Regions from separate parts of the Novosphingobium sp. FG90 genome, predicted to be linked through region 1. Evidence: riboswitches for the same ligand, from Rfam matches in the RefSeq annotation. Region 1 holds a riboswitch; the other holds the start of a gene.
What was found. A riboswitch is a leader RNA that binds a small molecule or an ion and turns the genes downstream of it on or off. The one in region 1 is predicted to bind thiamine pyrophosphate.

Region 2: it holds a riboswitch for thiamine pyrophosphate, as region 1 does, so the genes downstream of both, ACODRZ_RS07685 (TonB-dependent receptor) here and thiC (phosphomethylpyrimidine synthase ThiC) in region 1, are expected to answer to the same signal.

What each region holds. Positions count from the first base shown of each region.
Region 1 covers NZ_JBMDIO010000008.1:61,284-68,722, reverse strand. Annotated here, with positions in the region: gene ACODRZ_RS09705 (hypothetical protein) at 1-42, opposite strand, end outside; gene ACODRZ_RS09700 (alkylphosphonate utilization protein) at 141-449, shown strand; gene thiC (phosphomethylpyrimidine synthase ThiC) at 612-2,471, opposite strand; TPP riboswitch at 2,534-2,644, opposite strand; gene ACODRZ_RS09690 (SOS response-associated peptidase family protein) at 2,688-3,314, shown strand; gene ACODRZ_RS09685 (DUF1838 family protein) at 3,410-4,288, shown strand; gene ACODRZ_RS09680 (uracil-DNA glycosylase family protein) at 4,327-4,935, shown strand; gene ACODRZ_RS09675 (MipA/OmpV family protein) at 4,923-5,768, opposite strand; gene ACODRZ_RS09670 (DUF2585 domain-containing protein) at 5,834-6,418, opposite strand; gene ACODRZ_RS09665 (GNAT family N-acetyltransferase) at 6,433-7,014, opposite strand; gene crtY (lycopene beta-cyclase CrtY) at 7,053-7,439, shown strand, end outside.
Region 2 covers NZ_JBMDIO010000006.1:93,214-100,652, reverse strand. Annotated here, with positions in the region: gene ptsP (phosphoenolpyruvate--protein phosphotransferase) at 1-1,249, shown strand, start outside; gene nagE (N-acetylglucosamine-specific PTS transporter subunit IIBC) at 1,258-2,985, shown strand; gene ACODRZ_RS07690 (GntR family transcriptional regulator) at 3,091-3,852, shown strand; TPP riboswitch at 3,906-4,015, shown strand; gene ACODRZ_RS07685 (TonB-dependent receptor) at 4,048-6,333, shown strand; gene ACODRZ_RS07680 (phosphotransferase enzyme family protein) at 6,335-7,439, shown strand, end outside.

The DNA.
Region 1 (7,439 bases):
GTCGTGAGCGAGCTTCATCCAGTCTGCCGTCGGATTGCGCATGCAGGGCCTCCTTGGAAAGCGGCAGCCTGCACCGCTGCGAACCACTGGTCAAACCCGCGTCGCCCTGCCAAGGCCTCGGCAGATCAGGAGATTGGCCGATGGCAAGCGACGACGAGGACTACGTGTACGACGAGGAGGGCGGCGAATGGCTGCCCGCCTCCGAACTGGAGGCGAAACGCGCGGCGGCCGAGACGGTCGAAGTGCGCGACGCGGTCGGCAATCCGCTGGCCGACGGCGATTCGGTGACGCTCATCAAGGATCTGGACGTCAAGGGCGCGGGCCAGACGCTAAAGCGCGGCACCGTGATCCCCTCGATCCGCCTGACCGGCGACGCGCAGGAGATCGACTGCCGCTACCCCGGCATCAAGGGACTGGTCCTGCGCGCGGAGTTCGTGCGCAAGCGGTAAGCCGTGCCCATGGGGTTTCGACAGGTCGTGCCTGACCCTTCGACAAGCTCAGGGTGAGCGGGGTTGGTGTAGAACCTCCCCACCCCCACTCAGCGGGGTTGGTACAATCCCCCAAACCCGCTCAGGCTGAGCTTGTCGAAGCCCCATCGGCAAGGCCGGGACTCAGTCGTGCTCGCGCCCGCCCGAACCCATGTAGAGTTCGCTGCCGGTTTCCCGGAACACCTTGCTCATCTCGGCCATGCCGGCCTCGGCCTCTTCGGCGGCGACGAAGGTTTCGACCGGCTGGTTCTGCTTCGCCGCGAAATCGCGCACTTCCTGGCTGATCTTCATCGAGCAGAACTTCGGCCCGCACATCGAGCAGAAATGCGCGGACTTGGCGCCCTCCGCAGGCAGCGTCTGGTCGTGGTACTGTTCCGCCGTGTCGGGATCGAGCGACAGGTTGAACTGGTCGCGCCAGCGGAACTCGAACCGCGCGCGGGACAGCGCATCGTCGCGGACCTTGGCCGCCGGGTGGCCCTTCGCCAGATCGGCGGCATGGGCGGCCAGCTTGTACGTGACAACCCCCACCTTCACGTCGTCGCGGTCGGGCAGGCCGAGGTGCTCCTTGGGCGTCACGTAGCAGAGCATCGCGGTGCCGTACCAGCCGATCATCGCGGCACCGATGCCGCTGGTGATGTGGTCGTAGCCCGGCGCGATATCGGTGACGAGCGGACCGAGGGTATAGAACGGCGCCTCGCCGCAGGCGGCCAGCTGCTTTTCCATGTTCTCCTTGACCTTGTGCATCGGCACATGGCCCGGCCCCTCGATCATGACCTGCACGTCCTGCTCCCAGGCGCGCCTGGTCAGTTCGCCCAGCGTGTAGAGTTCGGCGAACTGCGCCTCGTCGTTGGCATCCGCGATCGAGCCGGGGCGCAGGCCGTCACCCAGCGAATAGGCGACGTCGTAGGCCTTCATGATCTCGGTGATCTCGTCGAAGCGTTCGTAGAGGAACGATTCCTTGTGATGCGCCAGGCACCACTTGGCCATGATGGAGCCGCCGCGACTGACGATGCCGGTCACGCGCTTCGCCGCCAGCGGCACGAAGGGTAGCCGCACCCCGGCGTGGATGGTGAAGTAATCGACGCCCTGCTCGGCCTGTTCGATCAGGGTGTCGCGGAACACCTCCCAGGTCAGGTCCTCGGCAATGCCGCCGACTTTCTCCAGCGCCTGATAGATCGGCACGGTGCCGATCGGCACGGGCGAGTTTCGGATGATCCATTCGCGCGTGTCGTGGATGTTGCGCCCGGTCGAAAGGTCCATGACGGTGTCGGCGCCCCAGCGGATCGACCAGACCATCTTGTCGACCTCGTTCGCCACGTCCGACGCGACGGCAGAGTTGCCGATGTTGGCGTTGATCTTGACCAGGAAATTGCGCCCGATCGCCATCGGCTCGCTCTCAGGGTGATTGATGTTGGAGGGGATGATGGCGCGGCCGCGCGCCACTTCCTCGCGCACGAATTCGGGCGTCACGTAGTCCGGGATCGATGCGCCCCAGTCCTGCCCGTCGCGTGCATATTCCCTGAGCATCGCGCGGCCGAGGTTCTCGCGCTCGGCCACATATTCCATCTCCGGCGTGATGATCCCGCGCCGGGCGTAGTGCATCTGGCTGACGTTCATGCCCGCCTTCGCGCGCAAGGGCCGCCTGACGACATTGGGAAAGGCCGGGACGCCCGCCGAACGGTCAGGCCCCTTGAGGCCGTTGTCCTCGGGCTTCACCTCACGCGCGGCGTAGTCCTCCACATCGCCGCGCGCGACGATCCATTCGCGGCGCCTGGGCGCAAGGCCCGCCGAGATGTCGATCGTGACATCGGGATCGGTGTAGGGGCCGGAAGTGTCATAGACCCGCACCGGAGCCTCGCCGCTGCCGGGTTCGAGGTGGATTTCGCGCATTGCCACGCCCAGCGGGCCGACGTGGATCTTCCTCGATCCACGGATGGGGCCGGTGGTCACGCCGATTTCGAGCTTGGAATTGATGTCTGCCATGGATTGCCTCTCTTCTTTCCATGGGACGAAAAAAGAGACGCATTGCGGGCGTTGAAACATGCTCAAACCCGACGCTCCACTTCCTCCGCCCGTACTAACGGGTTCAGGTTCGACGGGTCTTGTGGAGCATACCCACAACTCTCAGCCACTTGCTGGCTCCCCGGGGACGGCGCCACGATAGACGGGCGTATCGGCTGGGTCTAGAGGCTTGGCGCTATGCCGATGCTCTATCGCCTCGACGCGCCCGCGCCGCATGTCGCGCGCTCCTTCGGGGCCGAATCCGGCAACGATCCGTGGAACGGCGGCCACGTCGCGCCCGGGCAGTTCGCACCGGTCATCACCGCGGGGCGAGAAGCCATCGCCGGACCGAGGCCGCAATATCGCACCCCGCGCCGGATGATCCCGCGCCTCTGGGGCGTGCCGCCGCCGCCTTCGGTCCACGAGCAGCGCGGCATCCTGACGGTGCGCAATCTGGAAAGTCCGTTCTGGATCGGCAACTTGCGCAACAGCGAGTTCCGCTGCCTGATCCCCGCCACCGCTTTCATGGAATGGGGCCGCCCCTCGCCCACGGACGGCAAGCGCCGCCAGTGCTGGTTTGCGTGCTCGGACCAGCCGGTCTTCGCCATGGCGGCAGTTTGGAAGGACAGCGAAATCCCCTCCTTCGCGCTGCTCTCATGCGGGGCGAACGCAGCGCTGAAAGCCGAGGGGCGTGATACGATGCCGGTGATCCTCCCGCCCGACCCGGCCGTGCAGGACCTGTGGCTGCGCGGCGGCTGGGACAGGGCGAAAGCACTGGTCGCACCCTACTCGTCGTCGCTGCTGGACATGCGCGCAGCCGGCTGAGGGGCCGGTATCCGAGACGCGGTCAGTCGCGCACGCCCCGCTTGTCGCCCTCCGTCATACGATCAAGTTTCTCGATCGCAGTTAGGGAGAGCGATATGATCGAAAAAAAAGATGCATCAGGACTGGACCGCCGAAGTGCATTGGTGCTGAGCGCAGCCGCCATCGCAGCGGCCTCGCTTCCGGCATTCCCGGCGACGGCGGCAACGTCCAGGAAACGCCTGCTCGATCCCGCCAATGCCGCCGACGCCTCGTTGATCTATCGGAAACTGCGCTATCGCAATGACGACGGTCTCGTCTTCTCGTGGATCAAAGGCCCTTACATGGCTGCGATCGCGGGCGATCTGATCCCGGTCTATGCCATCAACCTCGGCTCGATCCAGCGCATCACCCACAGTGCGGACGGCAGTTTCGAACTGATCGACCTGGAAATCAGCTTCCGCGTCGACGTGAACACCGGCCTGCGCCTGACCGACCTGCGCAACCCCGTGACGGGAGAAACCGTGAAAGTCGGCGGTCGCGGCCCCATCCCCACCCGCGTGCGTGTCTCTGCGACGAACGAGATCGACATTCCCGACATCCCGGGTGCGCCCCGCTTCGAGCATGTCCATCATCCCGCCCCTCCTTTCGCCCTGCGCGATGGCGAGATCGCGGTCAGGGACCGATCCCACGCCCGCGTGACGGCTCCCGACGGCTCGGTGTCCTACCTGAACGAGGTCAGCACGCTGTCCGCACCCAGCCCCCTCGTGCTCGACCCGGCGGTGAGCAACGTGGAGACACGGGTGCAGTCCAACGACGTGCGCAGCTGGCCGGAATGGCTGAAAATGGGTGACCGCCCCGGCACGCTCAACCTGTTCGGCAACGGCGGCAAGGTGAAGCGCTTCGAAGACCTGCCTGCCGACTGGCACGCGATGCTCAGGACGTATTATCCGCAGATTGCGCAGGATCCGGTCGCTGCGCTGGACAAGGCAGGGTAAGACTTGCCGCGAGGCGGGGCGGTGACCATCTGCGAGGAATGGCCCCTCCCGCTCTCGACACCCTGCTCGGCGAGATTCGCGCCTGCCGCCTGTGCGAGGACGCGCTGGGCTTCGAGCCCCGCCCCTTCGTCGCCGCGAACGCCTCCGCGCGCCTGCTCATCATCGGTCAGGCGCCGGGGAGCAAGGTCCATGCAAGCGGCATCGGCTGGGACGACGACAGCGGCGACCGGCTACGCGGTTGGCTGGGGCTCGACAAGGCGGCCTTCTACGACACTGCCAGAGTCGCGCAGATGCCGTCGGGCTTCTGCTATCCGGGCAAGGCGAGCGGCGGCGACAAGCCGCCCCGCCCGGAGTGCGCCCCGCGCTGGCACGCCCCCCTGCTTGCCGAATTGCCCGAGCGGCGCCTGACCCTGCTGGTGGGGCAATACGCCCAGAAACGCTATCTCCCGCGCGGCTTCGCACCAAACCTCACCGAGACGGTGCGGCAGTGGCGCGATGCGCCGGATGGCCTGTTCCCCCTGCCCCATCCGGCCTGGCGCAGCCGGCTGTGGATGGCGAAGCACCCGTGGTTCGAGGCGGACGTGCTGCCTGACCTGCGCCGCCGTGTGGCGGAAGCGGTCGCAGGCGACCCGCGTCAGAACGTATAGGCGACGCCGGCGCCGAAGACCCACTGGTCCGCGCTACCCCGCAACGAAGTGAAAGGCGTGTCCTTGCCGTCGTTCAACATGCGCGAATAGTTCGCCACGCCGAAGACCGAGAGGCCGCCGTCGCGCACGTCGCCCGACAGGTCGTAGGCCATCAGCAGCGAGGTGTTGACGCTGTCCCAGCCCCCCTTGGCGTTGTAGAGTGGAAGCCCGCTCGCCGTGCTCTGCGCAGGGTTGACCGAATAGTAATAGCGCGCGAAGTCGTCATCGACATGGCGCGCGCTCACCGCGACCACGGTGACCAGCGCGGGGCTGAGCGGTGTCGCGTAGCTGATCGCGGGCGACCACGTCATGCCCTTGTGCGCGCCGTTCACGTCCCACTTCACGTCGGTCGACAGCGTGAGCGAATCGTATGCGTTGAGCAGCCTGTACTTGGTCACGCCCGCCGTCGCGCCGACCTCGATGGCGGGGTCCAGCTTGCCTGCGGCACGCACTACCGGGTCCTTGATGCGACGGTTGCGGTTGAACGAGACCGTCGCCACCGGGCCGAGCGAGAAGCCGATCCCCGAATCCTTGTCGTCGGGAATGAAGTCCAGCGCCACGCCGGCGACGCGCGGGTTGATGTCCACGCCCTTGAAGTGGCCGCGCACCAGAGGCACCGGAGAAACCACGGAATCGTCCGAACCGCGATAGCTGGGAACGTAGACGGCACCGACACCGACGGTCAGGTAATCGCCGTCGAGGACGTTATCGACCGGCTCCTCCTGCGCGAGGGCCGGCACCGAAACGAGCGCGGCCGCGGCCGCAGAAAGCTGGAAAATGATGCGTGAACGCATGGTCGTCCCCTGAAGATGTTGAAGGACAAACGCTTTTATTGTCGGACAGTTGCCATGCGCGGCTTTCAGGCCGACGCCTGCCAGTCACGCACCGCCTCGATCGGGTGCACCAGCATCAGTACGTTGAGGGTCAGATTGTCCCGGATCATGAACAGCGTAAACGCCTCAAACACGAGGGCCAGAGCCACGCTCGCAAGGGTTGGAAGGCGCGCGGCGACGAGGAACCCCAATGCCATCCACCCCACGTCGCTCAGTGAATTGAGAACGCTGTCGCCGCTGTAACCGTAGCTGATCGTGACCGCCCGGTAGCGTTCGATGATCAGCGGAGAATTCTCCAGCAGTTCCCAGCCGCCCTCGAACGCCACCGCCAGCGGCAAGGCCCAGCGCGGGGACAGGACGCGGCCCAGCGCAGTCCAGCGCCAGAGCAGGTGCGCGATGAAATAGAAGATCAGCCCGTGTATGACATGGCTGAAGCTGTACCAGTCGGCGATCTGCTGGCTGTTCTGGTCGGACTGGACCTCGCCCGCCCAGAATCGCACGACGCCGCAAGGGCAGATGCCCGGGCGACCCATGGCAAGCTCGACCACCAGCAGCGCAAGGCCAAGGCCAAGCGCCAGCCACACCGCCGGACGATGCGGCAGCAGAGGCAAGCGTCCTGCGGGGTTCAGGATACGGCAGCGCCTTCAGGCAGCGTCTCGTTCCCGTCACCGAGGCGGCGCTGCATGAGGAACACGTCGATCCACTGACCGTGCTTCCAGCCCGCCGCCGTCAGTGTACCGACCGGCAGGAACCCAGCACGCGCGTGGAGCACGACGGAGGCCGGTTCCGAAGCGGCGATGACGGCGAAAGCCTGCCGAAAACCGCGCTTTTCGCACTCGGTCAGCAGCGCCTGGAGCAGCGCGCTGCCTATCCCCCGGTTCAGGCTGCCCTTCCCCACGTAGATCGTCGTCTCGACGCTATAGCGATAGCCCACGCGCGGACCGTAGCGCTGCGCGAAGCCGAAGCCGAGCACGCGGTCGTCATCGTCGCGCATGACGAGGAAGGGATAGCCGCCCTTTATCAGCTCGCGCATCCGCCGCTCCGATTCCACCACGTCGGGTGGCTCGGTCTCGAACGTCGCGGTGCTTTCCAGCACGTAGTGCGCGTAAATCTCGGCTATTGCGGCCGCATCCCCCGACGCGGCGTCGCAAACGGTCAGTTGCCCTGTCATCGTCACGAACATGCAGTAAAGCGAGGGTTCTGCCAAGTTGCAGCAATCGTTCGCAGTGCCTAAACAACGCCGCGATGCAGCAAAAATCGGCCGATCCGGCGTTCTGTGACCTCGCGATACTCGGCGGCGGCCTTGCCGGAGGGCTGATCGCGCTTGCCTTCGCGGCGCGGCGACCGGACCTGCGCGTGGCAATATTCGAGCGCGGCCAGCGACTTGGCGGCGACCACGTCTGGTCCTTCTTCGCCAGCGACCTGCCCGAAGGCGGCGAGGCCCTGCTGAACCCCATCGTCGTTGCCCTTTGGGACGATTACGAGGTGCGTTTTCCCGGCACTCAGCGGCACCTAAGGACACCCTACCGGAGCGCAACCGGCACCAAACTCGACGAAGCAGTGCGCGCAGCCCTCCCAGCCGACGCCGTACTCACCGGCGTAGAGATCGAGCACGCCGACGCCGCCAGCGTC
Region 2 (7,439 bases), on a different contig from region 1:
TGCGGGGGCTATCCTGCTCGCCGACGACCTGTTGCCTTCGCAAGTGGCGGCGCTCGATCCGGGCGGCGTCGCGGGGATCGCGACTGCGCGCGGCGGGCCGACTTCGCACGTCGCGATCATCGCCGCAAGCCGCGGGCTGCCTGCGCTGGTGGCGCTGGGCGGCGCGGTGCTGGGCATCGCGGACGGAACCATGGTCGTACTCGACGCAGTGGCGGGAACGCTCGAAGTCGATCCGCCCGCCGAACGGCTGAGTGAGGCGCGAACTGCCGTAGCTGTGCGCGAGGCGCGGCGGGCTGCCGCGCTTGTTGCTGCCGGGCGCAAGGGCGCGACCGCCGACGGGACCCGGATCGAGGTTTTCGCGAACCTCGGCAAGCTCGACGACGTTGCGCCCGCTCTGGCACAAGGTGCGGAGGGCTGCGGGCTGCTGCGGACCGAGTTCCTGTTCCTCGACCGCGCCGAGGCGCCGGACGAGGACGAGCAGGCAGCATGCTATGGCGCGATTGCGGAGGCGCTCGAAGGCCGGCCGCTGATCGTGCGCCTGCTGGACATCGGCGGGGACAAGCCTGCGCCCTATCTCCCTATCGCGGCGGAGGAGAACCCGGCCTTGGGCCTGCGCGGTATTCGCGTGGGGCTCGCGCGGCCACAGGTGCTTTCGACGCAATTGCGGGCCATCCTGCGCGCGGCGTCGTCAGGCGACATTCGGATCATGGTACCGATGATCGCCCGGGTCGAGGAACTGCGAGCCGTGCGCAAGGTGCTGGTCGCGGAGGCCGAGGCGCTGGGCGTCGCGGTGCCGCAACTGGGCGTCATGGTGGAGACGCCCGCGGCTGCGGTGATGGCCGACCGTCTTGCTGCAGAATGTGATTTCCTGTCAGTCGGCACGAACGACCTGACGCAGTACACGCTGGCCATGGATCGCGGCAATCCTGCGGTTGCCGGAGGGCTGGACGGGCTGGATCCGGCGGTGCTGAGCCTGATCGCGCAGACCTGCGCGGGCGCGGATCGTTTCGGCAAATGGGTCGGCGTGTGCGGCGGTCTTGCTTCCGATCCGCTGGCGGCGGGGCTGCTGGTCGGGCTGGGCGTCGGTGAACTTTCCGCGGCGCCGGGGCAGGTGGCCGAGATCAAGGCGACGCTGGCGGCGGTGACGGACGCGCGCTGCAGGGCGCTGGCGCGCGCGGCCCTCGAGGCTGCAAGTGCGGGGGAAGTCCGCACGCTTGCGGCGGAAATGCTCAGGGAGGTGGGACTGTGACGGGCTGGATGAGATCTCTGGGGCAGCGGCTGCAGGGCCTCGGCCGCGCGCTGATGCTGCCAATCGCGGTGCTGCCGGTGGCTGCGCTGCTGCTGCGCCTCGGCCAGCCCGACCTGCTGGGACTGGAGTTCCTGAGCGCGGCGGGCAATGCCATGTTCGCCAACCTCGGTCTGCTGTTCGCGATCGGTGTCGCCACCGGCTTCGCCCGGGATGGCAACGGCGCCGCGCCGCTCGCCGGGGCGGTTTGCTTCCTGGTCGCGAGCGAAGGCGCACGGGCGTTGCTGGTGATCCCGCCGGAGGTCACGGCAGGCGTCGCGGGCGATGCCGCCAACATCAAGGCGACGCTGGCAGCCGCATGGAGCCAGTCGCAGATCGCCCGGCTCTCGGTGCCGATCGGGATCGTCTCGGGCATGGTCGGGGGCAGTGCCTATAACCGCTTCCACAACTTCCGCGCGCCCGAATACCTGGCATTCTTTGGAGGGCGGCGCTTTGTGCCGATCGTCAGCGGCACGGTGGGCGTGGTCATCGCCGGTGTCGTCGGCGCCGCGTTCCCGGCGGTGAACGGCGGCATCGACGGTATGAGCCGTCTTGCTCTGGCAAGCGGCGAATGGGGGCTGTTCGTCTACGGCCTGCTCAACCGGCTGCTGCTGGTCACCGGCCTGCACCACATCATCAACAACGTCGCATGGTTCGTGCTGGGCGACTACCATGGCGTGACCGGAGACCTGCGCCGCTTCTTCGCGGGCGACCCGGGCGCGGGCGCGTTCATGACGGGCTTCTTCCCGGTGATGATGTTCGGCCTGCCCGCCGCGTGCCTCGCGATGTACCGCTCGGCCCTGCCGGAGCGGCGCAAGGCGACCGGCGGCATGCTGTTGAGCCTTGCCGCGACTTCGTTCCTCACCGGGGTCACGGAGCCGATCGAATTCAGCTTCATGTTCCTCGCGCCGGTACTGTTCGTGGTCCACGCCGTGCTGACGGGCGTCTCCATGGCGCTCATGTCGGCGCTGGACGTCCATCTCGGCTTCGGGTTCTCGGCGGGACTGTTCGACTACGTACTCAACCTCAGCAAGGCGCAGAAACCGCTGCTGTTGCTGCCGGTGGGGCTGGCCTATTTCGCGATCTACTACACCGTATTCCGCTGGGCGATCCTGCGCTTCGACCTCAAGACGCCGGGTCGTGAGGACATTGCCGATGCCACGGACAGGCGGGAGCGACCAGCTGCCGAGCGAGGCCTCGCCTTTCTCGATGCCCTGGGCGGAGCCGACAACCTGCGCGAGATCGGAGCTTGCACCACTCGCCTTCGCCTGGTGGTGGCGCAGCAGGGGCTGGTCGACGAGGCGGAACTGCGTGCGCTGGGCGCAAAGGGGGTCATCCGGCCTTCGGCGCATGGAGTGCAGGTGGTGCTAGGTCCGATTGCCGATGCCGTGGCCGACGAAATCCGCGATGCCGCCCGCGCTGGTCCGCGGGTTGCTGCTGCCCCGGTTGCGCCGCCGCAGGAGCAGGCAGGTGGAGCGTCCACCGTCGATCCGGCGCGGTTGCCCGCCGGAGTGCGCAAGGCGCTCGGCAAGGATGCAGCCGTCTGGATATCGCACGGTCGCCTGCTGGTCGAAACGGCGGCAAGGCCGGACCTCGATGCGCTGGCGGCGTTTGGACTGCGTCGGGGCGCCCTGGTTGGATCGCGGTGGCACCTTCTCTTCGAATCCAAAGCGATGGAAGGCTGGCATTCCTTGACCTGATGCGTCGATGAGGGCAGATGATTTTTTAATACCAATACGATACTAATCATATTCGCGTTGTCCCGATGCCGTTCCCGGCGTATCGCAGGCGCATAGAGGAGAACTATGGCAGCCGTGGACAAGATCGGGCCTCTTCGCGACGGTGAGACAGGCCCCCGCTACATGCGGCTGCAGCGGCTCATCCGCGAAGCCATCGACAGGCACCGGATCGCGGTGGGATCAGCGCTGCCGACCGAGCGCGAACTGGTGGAGGAATACGGCGTCTCGCGCGTCACGGTGCGCAAGGCGATCGACGGCCTTGTCGACGAAGGCATGCTGGAAAGGCGCCAGGGCGCCGGCACTTTCGTTGCCGCCCCGCGCCCGTCCGAGCAGGGGCATCGCGTGGAAAAGAGCTTCTCGATCATGACCTCCTTCTCCGAGGACATGGCCGCGCGCGGGCGCAAGCCGACGAACGTGTGGATCGACCGTTCCGAAGGCGTCGTGACGCCGGACGAGGCGATGCTGCTGGGCCTGTCGCCGGGATCGCGAATCCTGCGCTTCAACCGCATCCGCTGCGCCGACGGCGAGACGATGGCGATAGAGCACGCCGTCGTGCCGGGCTGGGCGCTGCCATCGCCTGACGTTGTCGGCGACTCTCTCTATGCCGCGCTCGATGCGGAGGGTCACCGGCCGGTGCGTGCGCTCCAGCGGCTGCGCTCGGTCGGGTTCAGCCCCGAACATGCCGAGATGCTGGGAATCTCGGCGGGCGATCCGTGCCTTGCCATCGAGCGCCGTGCGTTCCTGCCCGATGGCCGTCTGGTCGAGGCGACCAACTGTTACTACCGGGGCGATGCTTATGACCTCGTCGTAGAACAGGGCGATTACTGACCCCAACCTGTAATAATATCGCTTCCCACTTCGCATCGAAGCGCCTAAGGCGCGCTCCATCCCCGGGGGGCCGCTCATGCGCGGCTGAGAGGTGGTCAGCAGACCACGACCCGCTGAACCTGATCCGGTTGACACCGGCGTAGGGAGGGCTGGCGGCAGGTCCGTTGTCCCTCCGAGTGGAGTGGACGCGAGACTATGACGGGCAATTTTTCGTATCTTTGTGGCGCGGCGCTGGCATTCCCGGCCCTATTTGCGGCGGCTCCGGCACTGGCCGACGAGGCGGACACCTCGCCGATCCAGGTCATCGGCCATGCCGATCCCGAGGGCCTGCTGCCCGACCAGACCGAGCCCAAGGCGGTCAGCGCGATCTCGTCCGAGTTCATCGTCAAGCAGGCGCCGACCTTCAACGCCTTCCAGCTGGTGAACCTGCTGCCCGGCGCTAATGTATCGATGAGCGATCCCTATGGGCTCTCGGCCAGTTCCAGCCTGACGCTGCGCGGGTTGGGGCAGGACCAGATCGGCGTGCTGATGGAAGGCGCGCCGCAGAACGACATCGGCTATTACAACGCCTATCCCTCGCAGTTCGCCGATGCCGAGAACGTGCGTCAGGTCAGGCTCGTGCAGGGCGGAGCGGACATCGACGCGCCGGTCGTCGCGGCGGCGGGCGGTCTGCTGTCGCTGACGCTGGACGATCCGAAGGAGCGCATGGGCGGGCTGGTCAACCTGTCGGTCGGCTCGTTCGACGAGCGGCGCGCTTTCCTGCGCTTCGACACCGGCGAGATCGGCAATACCGGGCTCAAGGCTTTCGTGTCGTACTCCAACAACCGCGCGGACAACTGGCGGGGGCCGGGCTTCGACAAGCGCCAGCACATCGACGCCAAGTTGCTGGCCGAATGGGGCGAGGGCAACCGTGCCAGTCTGGCCCTGTCGTTCAACGAGGCCGAGACCTCGGGCTACCCTGCGCCGACGCTGGCCGACTGGCGTACTTCCGGTCGCGGTTTCAATTACAGCGCGAATTATACCGAGGGCGATACCGGGTACTGGCGCCTGTACCGCGCGCCGTTCCGCAACCTCTATGCCTCGGCGCCGGTGCATCTGAACCTCGGCGGCGGGCTCGCGCTCGATAGCACCACCTATCTCCAGTTCGGCTACGGCAACGCACCTTACGGGACGCAGCTGACGACGACCGGCAATTACCTCGGCACGGAGGAACTGGCGCAGCCGGTCGAACTGCCGGGCGCGGTGGACGGCCTCGCCACGGTGATGGGCAACTGGACCGGCAAGCAGATGCGGACCGGCAACGTCAGCAAGCTGACGCTGGAGGCCGGCGCGCACACGATCACGGCGGGGCTCTGGTTCGACTACGGCACGGACCGCGTGCAGCAGACCTACACCTCGATCGGTGCGGACGGGCAGCCCTTCGACAAGTGGGGTTATCCGAGCAAAGCGATCCGCACTGCGGACGGCCGCCTGCTCGCTTACGAGAACGCGCGTACGGTCACGGTCACCAAGGGCTTCTTCGTCGCCGATAGCGTGACCGTCACGCCGCGCCTGACCGTCGATGTCGGCTTCAAGGGCGTGGACCTGCTGCGCAATGGCCGCAACCATCTGCCGGGACCGCAGGACAAGGTGCACACCGACAGCTTCGCGGCGCTCCCGCGTGCTTCGGTGCACTACAAGCTCGACGATCGCCAGCAGCTGTTCGCCAACGTGACCACCAACTTCCGCACGCCAAACGAGTTCGCGCTCTACAACAGCTACTACGGCGGCGAACTGGTGCAGCAGGGGACTTCGAACCTCAAGAACGAGTATTCGGTGTCCGAGGAACTGGGCTATCGCTACATCGGGCCGAGCCTGTCGTTCTCGCTGACCGCGTTCCATTACCATTTCCGCAACCGGCAGGTGGCGACGGTGATCAACAGCGGCGGGGCGCTGGTCAATTCGACGGTCAATGGCGGCAGCCAGACCAGCTACGGCCTCGACGCCGAGATCGACTATCGTCCGGCCAAGGGCGTCAGCATCTACGCCTCGGGCGAATACCTGCACACGCGGCAGGACGATGATCTGGCGATCGGCGGCGATTACCTGCCGACGAAGGGCAAGCGCGCGGTTTCGAGCCCCGAGTTCCAGTTTGCCGTGGGCAGCACATACGATGATGGCCGCCTGTTCGGCAGCACCGCGCTCAAGTACGTCGGGCGCCAGTACTCGACGTTCATGAACGACGAGAGCATCAAGGGCTATGCCACGCTCGACCTGGCGATCGGTGTGCATCTGGCCGGGCTAATCGACGCGCAACGCATGGACTTGCGCGTGAACGCGATCAACGTCACCAATCCGCGCGTGCTCTCTGGCGTATACTCGGTCAGCAGCAATGCGCAGGATACGGTGGGCCGGAACGGCACGGGGATCTCGGGTTCCGCGCCTGCCTATTACATCGGCGGCGGCCGGGCGGTGGTGGCGACACTGTCGCGCGCGTTCTGACATGAGTGGTGCGGACCATCTCGTGCACGGGATGGGCACCGAGCTTGAGGCACCCGTCTGGCCAGCGATCACCGAGGCCGAGGCAGAAGGCGTTCTCGCGCACTTCCCGGCGGTCGGGCGAGTGGAGGCGCTGCGCTGGCATTCGCCGCGCCCGTTCTCGGCCGCGACGCTGGTGGAGGTGGGCGGGGAAACGCTGTTCCTCAAGCGTCACCACCGCTCGGTCCGCTCCCCCGCCGCGCTGGGCGAGGAGCACGCCTTCATGGCGCATCTGCGCGCCAAGGGGCTGAGCGTGCCCGAGGTCATGACGGCACGCGATGGCAACGGGGCGGTGGTGCAGGCCGAATGGACATACGAACTTCATCGCCGCGCGCCGGGCATCGATCTCTACCGCGAGCGGCAATCGTGGACGCCGTTCCTCTCGCATGACCATGCATTCGAGGCCGGTGTCGCGCTGGCGCGACTGCATGCTGCTGCAAGCGACTTTGACGTTAAGGCGCGGGCGGATCGTCCTCTAGTCGCCAGCTTCACCATCGTGCCTTCGTCTGACCCGCTCGCGGCGGCCGAGGGTTACGTAGCCGCAAGACCGGCTCTCGGCGCCTATCTGGAAGGCAAGTCCTGGCGGAGCGAAATGGCCCGTCTGTTCGATGCGCTCGGCGACGGACTTGCATCACGGTTGGAGGGGCGGCCTACCCTGTGGACGCACAACGACTGGCACCCTTCGAACCTTCTGTGGTCCGTTTGGGGGCCTGTGAGTGCCGTTATAGATTTCGGACTGGCGACCCGTACTTGCGCTCTCCACGACCTTGCCACGGCGATCGAGCGGACGGCCGTTCCCTGGCTGGAAATCTTGGAAAATCAGGGTGATCCGCAGGCTGCTCGGGCACTGATCGCGGGCTATCGGACCGTCCTCCCGCTGACCGGCGAGGACGTTCGGACGATCGCCCGCCTGCTTCCGCTGGTACACGTCGAATTCGCGCTGTCGGAAGTCGATTATTTCGCAGGAATCCTCGCCGATCGCGGTCAGGCCGATCTTGCGTGGCAGGACTATCTCATAGGCCACGCCGAGTGGTTCCTGTCCCCGCCGGGACGCGATTTCCTGAGCCAGT